3 regions of the Erwinia sp. INIA01 genome follow, and region 3 is predicted to be linked to each of the others. Evidence: predicted binding sites of a transcription regulator. Region 3 holds the regulator's gene; each other region holds the start of a gene.

Region 1 (3,140 bases), on a different contig from region 3:
GCAGAAACTTGCTCGACCTGTTTATGGCAATAAACGGTAATGGCGAAGGGTATCTGTTGCTTTCAGGGAAGTTGAGGTGTCTGGGGAAAGATCAAGCTGTCAATGACATTCTTGATTTCGATTATGAAAAAGAGGGGGGATATTATGATTTACATCTGCGGAAAAAAGACACGGTGATAAATAAATTTCTACCGCAGCTCAAGGATAAAAATCTCATGGTAAAAATAAGAAAGTTGGATCGTCGAAGGTATCTTCTTTCGTTTAATAAACAGGCGTTGCTGGTGTGTACGTCTGAGTAAGGGAAAATGAGTAGCGGTCTTTGAAAGCTATCCCGCTACTCAGATTTTAATTATTGAGCGTTCATCTGCTGCTTATGCTTCTTTTCGCTCATCATGGTCATGGCGAGCAAAATAACGGCCAGAATACTTCCACCAATCATTACCATAAAGCCGCCATCCCAGCCGAAATAGTCGACGGTATAGCCGACGATCGCGCTGGCGGCAACAGAACCACCGAGATAACCAAACAGGCCGGTAAATCCAGCGGCAGTACCCGCAGCCTTTTTCGGTGCCAGCTCCAGAGCGTGCAGACCGATCAGCATGACGGGGCCATAAATCAGGAAGCCAATCACCATCATACAGGCCATATCGACGCCAGGATTACCCGCCGGGTTCATCCAGTACACAATGGTCGCAATGGTCACGAGAGTCATAAAGAAGACGCCGGTAGCTCCACGGTTGCCCTTGAATACCTTATCTGACATCCAGCCACACAGCAGCGTGCCTGGAATACCTGCATATTCATAGAAGAAATAAGCCCACGAAGATTTATCCAGCGTGAAGTGCTTAACCTCTTTCAGATAGGTTGGTGACCAGTCGAGCACACCGTAGCGCAGCAGATAAACAAACACGTTCGCCAGTGCGATATACCACAGCAGTTTGTTCGGCAGAATGTACTGGGTGAAAATCTGTTTCGCAGTCAGCTCTGTTTCATGTTTTTCATCATAGTCCGGCGGATAGTCGTTTTTATACTCTTCAATCGGAGGCAGACCACAGGACTGTGGTGTATCGCGCATCAGCGCAAAGGCGATAATTGCGATCAGAATGGCACCAAATGCCGGCATGTACAGTGCGGCTTTCCAGTCGTTAAACCAGGCCATACCTAACAAGAACAGTAGTGGAGGGATACCGCCACCAACGTTATGTGCGCAGTTCCATACGGAAACGATGCCACCGCGCTCTTTCTGTGACCACCAGTGAACCATGGTACGGCCGCACGGTGGCCATCCCATACCCTGGAACCAGCCGCACAGGAACAGCAGGACGAACATGACCATGATGCTGGAAGTTGCCCAGGGCACAAAACCCATAAACAGCATCACTGCTGCGGCCAGAATCAGTCCGGCAGGCAGGAATACGCGAGGGTTTGAGCGGTCAGAAACCGAACCCATGATGAATTTTGAAAAGCCGTAGGCAATAGAAATACCTGACAGTGCAAATCCTAAATCTCCGCGTGAGAAGCCCTGCTCAACGAGATAAGGCATCGCCAGCGCAAAGTTTTTACGCACCAGATAATAGGCGGCGTAGCCGAAGAAGATCCCCAGAAAGATCTGCCAGCGCAGTTTGCGGTACAGCGGATCGACGCGGCTGGCATCAACGCGTGGCTGATGTGCTGCGGGTTTAAAAATACTTAACATTACGGCCCCCATGGCTCTGGTAACGATATCCCCGCCCGGCTGAGATGAAATACAAACAGTTTCCCTGGTAACGGTAAATGTTCTATTTCGAAAGCAGCATGGCGATATTCGAAGGTAACTGCTGTGAATAAGTGCGCGAATGTTACATTTTTATGACGAAATGGCTATATCTGCACCATTAAATGAGGTGATATTTTCGTATGCGAACTATAATTTGTGATTTAAGTCACACTTATGAGGCCGTTTAACGCTCAGAAGTCCGCATTTTGGACGTTTACGTTCTAATTGGAAAAAATTTTATCTAAGTAATGTTATATCCATGAAAAAAAGCAGGATTTAAAGAGGCGAGAATATGAGCAGTGATACTGGCGTAGATAGGGAGAACATCTGCTGTTATTTCAATCTTAATATATGACATGTAACTTACTGAATTTATTAATTAAAAGTAGTAGGTGGTCATTTCACCGTTTATAATGCTCATACCGCTATCATCAAAATTGATAACTAAACCATCACCGGCAATATTAATTACGTTGATGGGTTTGTCATTGTTAATAACGGTGGTGATATTCATATTATCCCGGCCACCGCTAACCTGATCTAACTCTATTTCTGACAATACCTGCATGATATAACCCCCTTTTTGATTGAAGAACTCAACTGATGCTAGAGTTTCATGTAAGGGGACAGGTATTGTAATTTGATGATTTTCATAAACTAACGCCCGGTTAAGGCGTTAATTATTTGAAATAGAGATGAATATTTACTTTTTAGCCGGGCGAATCTTCATTGCCAGACCTTTGAGGAAGTTGCGAAGGATTTGATCGCCGCACTCGCGATAATTTTTATGTCCCGGCTTGCGGAAGATTGCCCCAATTTCTGATTGCCCCACCGCAAAATCGGCGCTTTTCAGCAGCTCAATAATATCAGTGGTTTTCAAATCGAAAGCGACGCGAAGCTTTTTCATGATGATGTTGTTTGTCATCTTACGTTCAATCGAAGGCACCGGCGCATCTTCACTTTTCCCGCGGCGTTCGAAAATCAGACCGTTAAGGAAATAGCCCATAACGACATCCGGGCAGAGGCGATAGCCTGGCTCATCTTCTTTTTTCAGGAAGCTGTGCACTTCGGCTTCAGCCACTTCGCTCTCTGCCAGCGCCAGAATGCTCACTACTTTCGCATCGCTTAAATCCAGCATGTAACGCACGCTGCGCAGGACATCATTATTCGTCATAAACACTCTCTTCATTGAAACTATTGCAGTGAGCGCATTATAGAGCCAATTGAGCGGTTAGACAGGAAAAACCGCCGGTCTTCACTGATGAGTTGAGTCAGGGATGAGTCAGCGATGTTGGCAACGGCGTGCCCGGGAGAGAAGCATCCCGCACCCGCGGTAAATGATCGCATGCGTGCTGCCGGGCTGAACGGATAAATGCTTCAACCA
Region 2 (3,140 bases), on a different contig from region 3:
CTGCTCTCGTATCACGTGGCCTTGATTAAGGGCACCGACGTCGATCAGCCGCGTAACCTGGCGAAATCCGTCACCGTAGAATAATTTCTGCTTCGCCGTTTCTGTTCGCAGATCCCGGCTAAAATATAATCCAGCCCGCTGACCTTCAGCCGGCTGGATTTTTTTTATCTTTCGGCAGCGGGATTATTCGGACGGGTTGCAGGAGCAGGACATGTTACTGAAAAAGTTGATGGCGATACTGATGGGGCTGGGCGGGCTGTTAGGCCTCTCCGGCGGCGTACAGGCAGCGCGTCCACCGCAGCCTGCAATGGATGCACCGGGGGAGTGCCGAGACAGCGCCTTTTTACAGCAGCATCCGCTGACGGAAACCCTGCGTGCCGAGCCTTTTGTTATTTTCTACACCCGCAGCGGTGACAATGCCCCACCGCTGGAGGACACCACCGGCAGCGGCACGCCGGACTACGTCAAAAACGTGGCGATCCAGCTGCAGGCCGCCAATCAGTACTATCAAAAGATGCTGCGATTAACTCCACCGCTGGAACAGCCGCGTTACCGGCTGGCAAAAGCCATCCATGTTTATCTGTTTGACCTGCCGCGCGGCAACGGTATGGCCTTCGATGAAGTGACGCGGGTGAAGGGAGAGGACGGTAACTGGCTGCCCTGTGCCTTAACCATCCGCATCAGTTCTAAGCTCAATCAACCGCTTAATCCCACCCCGGCTCACGAGCTGTTTCATCTTTATCAGTACGGCTACACCCAGTTTAAAGTCGGCTGGTTGCTGGAGGGGATGACACGCTGGATCGAATCCGCGTATAACGGCGAAATTGTCATGTCGAAAAAACTACAGGCGCGGCCGCCGCTGAAAGGCGCTGAGCTTTATGCCCTGCGCTATTCCGCCTGGCCTTTCTGGCAGCGCCTGGCCAGGGAGAAATACGGCACGGTCACGCTGTCGCCGGAACTTGAGGCCGTACGCTATCTTGACGGTAATCCGGTCTTTCGCACTACCACGCTGCCCGGCGGAGAGGCGCTGGAACCTTTGCTAACCCGACTTCAGGAGTTAAGTAAGGAACAGTCGCGACAGGCGAACTTGCCCTACTATCAGTGGCCGGAAAAACTTCAGCAGTCACATCAGTTTGACGATGTTATCTGCCAGGCCATGGAAGGAATTGAGTGTTCTCAGCCGTAATAAACGTGAATGTCCCTTCGCGCAATATCCCATCAGGTATTGCGCGTTAATTCAGCGTCACTGATTTAAACCCCGTCTGTAATGCCTCAGGGTGCATGTCATAAAAGTGTAATATTTCGTACATTTTACTGTCACCAAACTGTCCTATTTTGCCTCCAGCAGCAAACATTAATCAGATAAACACAGCACTGGCCTGACTTTTAATCCCGTGGAGGGAACATGACACTGATGCACAAAACCCTGGCTCAATTCGTCGCCGTAACCCTGTCTCTGAGCGCGGTTTCTGCCATGGCAGCCACCAACCTGACCGGCGCTGGCGGTACTTTCCCTGCTCCGGTTTATAACAAGTGGGCTGCTGAGTACAACACAGCAACAGGTACTCAGGTTAACTATCAGGGGATCGGTTCCTCCGGCGGCGTTAAGCAGATCATCGCTAAAACCGTAGATTTCGGTGCATCTGATGCGCCAATGAAAGATGAAGATTTACAGACTAACGGCCTGTTCCAGTTTCCGACAGTTATTGGCGGCGTGGTACTGGCGGTTAATATTCCTGGTATCAAATCTGGCCAGCTGATCCTCGACGGTAAAACCGTCGGCGACATCTACCTGGGCAACATCAAAAAGTGGAACGACGCGGCGATCACCAAGCTGAACCCGGGCGTGAAACTGCCGGACTCTGACATCAACGTGGTACGCCGCGCTGACGGTTCCGGTACCTCTTTCGTGTTCACCAGCTACCTGTCTAAAGTGAACAGCGACTGGAACAGCAAAATCGGTAAAGGCAGCACCGTTAACTGGCCGGTTGGTCTGGGCGGTAAAGGCAACGACGGCGTAGCTGCATTCGTACAGCGTCTGCCGGGTTCAATCGGTTATGTAGAATACGCTTACGCTAAGCAAAACAGCCTGGCGTACACCAAGCTGGTGGATGCGGATGGTAAAGCAATCGAGCCAGGCGAGAAGAGCTTTAGCGATGCCGCTAAAGGCGCAGACTGGAGCAAATCGTTTGCTCAGGATCTGACCTTCCAGAAAGGCGACAACGCGTGGCCAATCACCTCTACCACCTTTATCCTGGTGCACAAAGAGCAGGCTAACGCTGAGAAAGGCGCAGCCGTACTGAAGTTCTTCGACTGGGCTTACAAAAACGGCAGCAAAACCACCGCTGGCCTGGACTACGCTTCACTGCCTGAGTCAGTGGTAACGCAGATCCGCGCAGCATGGAAAGCGAACGTGAAAGACAGCTCCGGTAAAGCTCTGTACTAAGCTTCGGCTGACTATCCCAGGGGTCAGGTTCGCCTGACCCGATACTTATCCGCAGTATCAAAATCGAGAAGACTATGGCTGCAACCAAGCCGACATTCAAAGCCCCCGGCAAACAGGGTGACATTATTTTCGGTGCGCTGGTAAAACTGTCCGCGCTGATTGTTCTGCTCCTCCTCGGTGGCATTATTGTTTCCCTGATATTTTCCTCCTGGCCCAGCATCCATAAATTTGGTTTCTCCTTCCTGTGGACCAAAGAGTGGGATGCGCCTAACGAACAATTCGGTGCGCTGGTTCCGATTTACGGCACCATCGTCACCTCTGTTATTGCCCTGATCATTGCCGTTCCGGTGAGCTTTGGTATTGCACTGTTCCTGACCGAGCTGGCTCCAAACTGGCTGCGCCGTCCTCTTGGCGTGGCAATTGAACTCCTGGCAGCAATTCCAAGTATCGTTTACGGCATGTGGGGCCTGTTTATCTTTGCGCCGCTGTTTGCGAAGTACTTCCAGCAGCCGGTCGGTGATGTTCTGTCCAACATCCCGATTGTGGGTGCGCTGTTCTCCGGCCCGGCATTCGGTATCGGTATCCTGGCGGCGGGTATCATCCTGGCGATCATGATCATTCCGTATATCGCCTCGGTGATGCGCGACGTCTTCGAGCAGACGCCGGTGATGATGAAAGAGTCCGCCTACGGCAT
Region 3 (3,140 bases):
CAGCCCCAGCCCGCTGCCGCCGGTCTGACGGGAACGTGCCTTGTCCACCCGATAGAACCGCTCCGTCAGGCGCGGAATATGTTCGGCGGCAATGCCAGGACCGTTATCCCGCACCTTAAACTGCGCGCCGTGGCTATTGCGCAGCCAGCTGATATCGATACGCGTTCCTTCCGGGGTGTGGTTTACCGCGTTATACACCAGATTAGAGATAGCGCTGTGCAGCTGCTCATCGTTGCCGTATACGCGCAGATGCGGGTCGGTGTGGAAGTGAATCTCATGGCGGCCATTACTGAGAGTTTCTGCCTCACGCTGCAAAATGCGCAGCATTCTGGGCACATCCACTTTTTCCTGCATATCCAGAGCCGGTGCGGCCTCAATGCGTGACAGTGTCAGCAACTGTTTCACCAGACTGTCCATCCGCCGGGTCTGCTCCTGCATGGTATGCAGCGCCTTGTCACGCACCCCACCCTCCAGCACTGAATCATTCATCATTTCCAGATAACCCTGCAGCACGGTGAGCGGCGTGCGCAGTTCATGGCTGACGTTGGCAAAGAAGTTACGACGCGCCCCCTCCAGTTGATGCATCTGCGTGACGTCCCTGGCTACCATCAGCCACTGGCCTTCACTGTAGGGCATCACGCGGAACTCAATATGGCGGTGATTGTTCAGCACCAGCGTCAGCGGGCGGCTGAAATCACGCTGGCGTAGATAGCGGGTAAATTCAGGATAGCGCAACAGGTTAAGGATATTCTGGCCGTTATCCTCAGGCCAGCGCAGCGCCAGCATCTGCTGGGCCAGGCCGTTACACCAGAAAATCGTCCCTTCTTCGGTGGTGAGAATCACCGCATCAGGCAGCGATTCCGCACCGCTGCGAAAGCGTTTAATCAGATGCCCCAGCTCACGACGGCGACGGCGGTTACGCGCCTGCATCTGATAAAGCCCGTAGAAAAGCGGCTCCCAGCTACCCCGTCCGCTTGGCGGGGTCATACTGCGGTCAACCCACAGCCAGTGGGAAAGGCGAAGTAAGTTATTGAAGTGGAAACCCAGCACGCAGAGCACTGAGACTAACAGCAGCCAGGGCAGATACCCGATCAGCAGCCCGAGCAGAAGCGCGGGCAGGCTGGCGAGCAGCAGCTCCAGAAATAATCTCTTCCAGGAGAGGCGTTCCAACACGGTTCAGACTCCAGTGCGAACGATCAGTAGCGTGCAGAGAAACGGTAACCTGTTCCACGAACGGTTTGTACCATACGGTCATGCCCGGTCAGCTCCAGCGCTTTACGCAGGCGACGAATATGCACGTCAACGGTACGGTCTTCGACGTAAACGTTAGTCCCCCAGACGTGGTTTAGCAACTGTTCACGGCTGTAAACACGCTCCGGGTGAGTCATAAAGAAGTGCAGCAGCTTATATTCAGTCGGCCCCATTTCCAGCGGCTGGGTGTCTGACATTACGCGGTGAGAAGACGGGTCAAGGCTCAGCCCCTGCATCTCGATCACCTCTTCCACCGCCATCGGCGAAATACGGCGCATTACGGCCTTGATCCGCGCCATCAGCTCCTTCGGCGAAAACGGCTTGGTAATATAGTCGTCGGCCCCCACTTCCAGGCCGCGCACGCGGTCTTCTTCTTCACCGCGCGCCGTTAGCATCATCACCGGAATATCGCGAGTCATTGCTTCACGCTTCAGATGCTTAATAAACTGAATGCCGGAGCCGCCGGGCAGCATCCAGTCCAGCAGAATCAAATCCGGCCAGGGTTCAATCAGCAGGCTAACCGCGCTGTCGTAATCCTCAGCTTCAATGGGTTGATAGTCGTTTTGTTCAAGAACGAAACACAACATCTCGCGGATTGGGGCTTCATCTTCAACTACCAAAATACGCTTAGCCATTATTGCTCCTGCTAATGTGACAGGCTGTCACGGGGGATATGCGGCGCCATTATGCGTCAGTTTTATGACACTTTTATGAAAAAAACACCCCCAAAATCGGGAGCATAGCGAAAAAGCAGCATGGATGATTTCAACCTGACCGCCGGCAATCACTTGCCCCGTGAACAGCAACAGCGTTTATAATCCCTCGCAACATCATCAGGCTATGCAGGGAGTGACATGCGCATCATTCATACCGCCGACTGGCATCTCGGGCAGTTTTTCTATACCAAAAGCCGGGCGGCTGAACATCAGGCCTTTCTCGACTGGCTGCTGGAGCAGGCGGAAGCGCAGCAGGCTGATGCGATTATAGTCGCCGGTGATATTTTTGATACCGGATCGCCTCCAAGCTATGCCCGCGAGCTGTATAACCGCTTCGTGGTGAATTTACAGCAGACCGGCTGCCAGCTGGTGGTGCTGGGCGGCAACCACGATTCGGTGGCGACGCTGAATGAATCGCGCGAGCTGCTGGCCTGCCTGAACACCCGGGTGATTGCCGCCGCCAGTGACGATATCCGCGACCAGGTGCTGGTGCTCAACACCCGTGACGGCCAGCCGGGGGCGATGCTGTGCGCCATTCCCTTCCTGCGCCCACGTGACATTATGCGCAGCCAGAGCGGCCAGTCGGGGCGCGACAAACAGCAAACATTGCTGGAGGCGATTACCGACCACTATCAACGCTGCTGGCAGGAAGCACAGGTGCAGCGGGCCGCCCTCGATCTGACGCTGCCGGTCATCGCTACCGGGCATCTGACTACCATGGGGGTGACCAAAAGCGACGCGGTGCGCGATATCTACATCGGCACGCTGGATGCTTTCCCGGCCGATGCCTTCCCGCCTGCCGACTATATTGCGCTAGGTCATATCCATCGCGCCCAGCGCGTGGCCAACAGCGAACACATTCGCTACAGCGGTTCACCCATTCCACTCAGTTTTGATGAGCTGGGCAAAGAGAAAAGCGTTTTTGTGGTGGATTTTGCCGACGGCGCGCTAAGCCAGGTCACCCCGCTATCGATTCCGCTGTTCCAGCCGATGCGGATGATCAAAGGCTCTCTGGAAGAGATTGAAGCGCAGCTGGCCGCACTGGAGCCGGACCCGCAGGGAAAATTAATCTGGCTGGATATCGAAATCGTCACCGACGACTGGCTCAGCGAACTTCAGCGCCGCATCCAGCAGCTGACCGAAACGCTGCCGGTAGAGGTGGTACTGCTTCGC

Evidence for each region. Region 3 encodes PhoB, which activates phosphate uptake and scavenging genes when phosphate is short. Its sites were predicted from a motif close to CTGTCATAAAACTGNCNNAT; they were not measured.
Region 1: the regulator PhoB is predicted to act here: its motif matches at 1,836-1,855, upstream of glpT (glycerol-3-phosphate transporter).
Region 2: the regulator PhoB is predicted to act here: its motif matches at 1,315-1,334, upstream of pstS (phosphate ABC transporter substrate-binding protein PstS).

Annotation. Positions count from the first base shown of each region.
Region 1 is NZ_JAPDNC010000019.1:57,463-60,602, forward strand. It holds gene OMR58_RS24005 (hypothetical protein) at 1-299, shown strand, start outside; gene glpT (glycerol-3-phosphate transporter) at 350-1,696, opposite strand; gene OMR58_RS24015 (hypothetical protein) at 2,136-2,324, opposite strand; gene OMR58_RS24020 (YehS family protein) at 2,460-2,930, opposite strand; gene metR (HTH-type transcriptional regulator MetR) at 3,028-3,140, opposite strand, start outside.
Region 2 is NZ_JAPDNC010000008.1:33,723-36,862, forward strand. It holds gene glmS (glutamine--fructose-6-phosphate transaminase (isomerizing)) at 1-84, shown strand, start outside; gene OMR58_RS14980 (peptidase) at 212-1,186, shown strand; gene pstS (phosphate ABC transporter substrate-binding protein PstS) at 1,406-2,446, shown strand; gene pstC (phosphate ABC transporter permease PstC) at 2,521-3,140, shown strand, end outside.
Region 3 is NZ_JAPDNC010000009.1:162,878-166,017, forward strand. It holds gene phoR (phosphate regulon sensor histidine kinase PhoR) at 1-1,173, opposite strand, end outside; gene phoB (phosphate response regulator transcription factor PhoB) at 1,197-1,886, opposite strand; gene sbcD (exonuclease subunit SbcD) at 2,106-3,140, shown strand, end outside.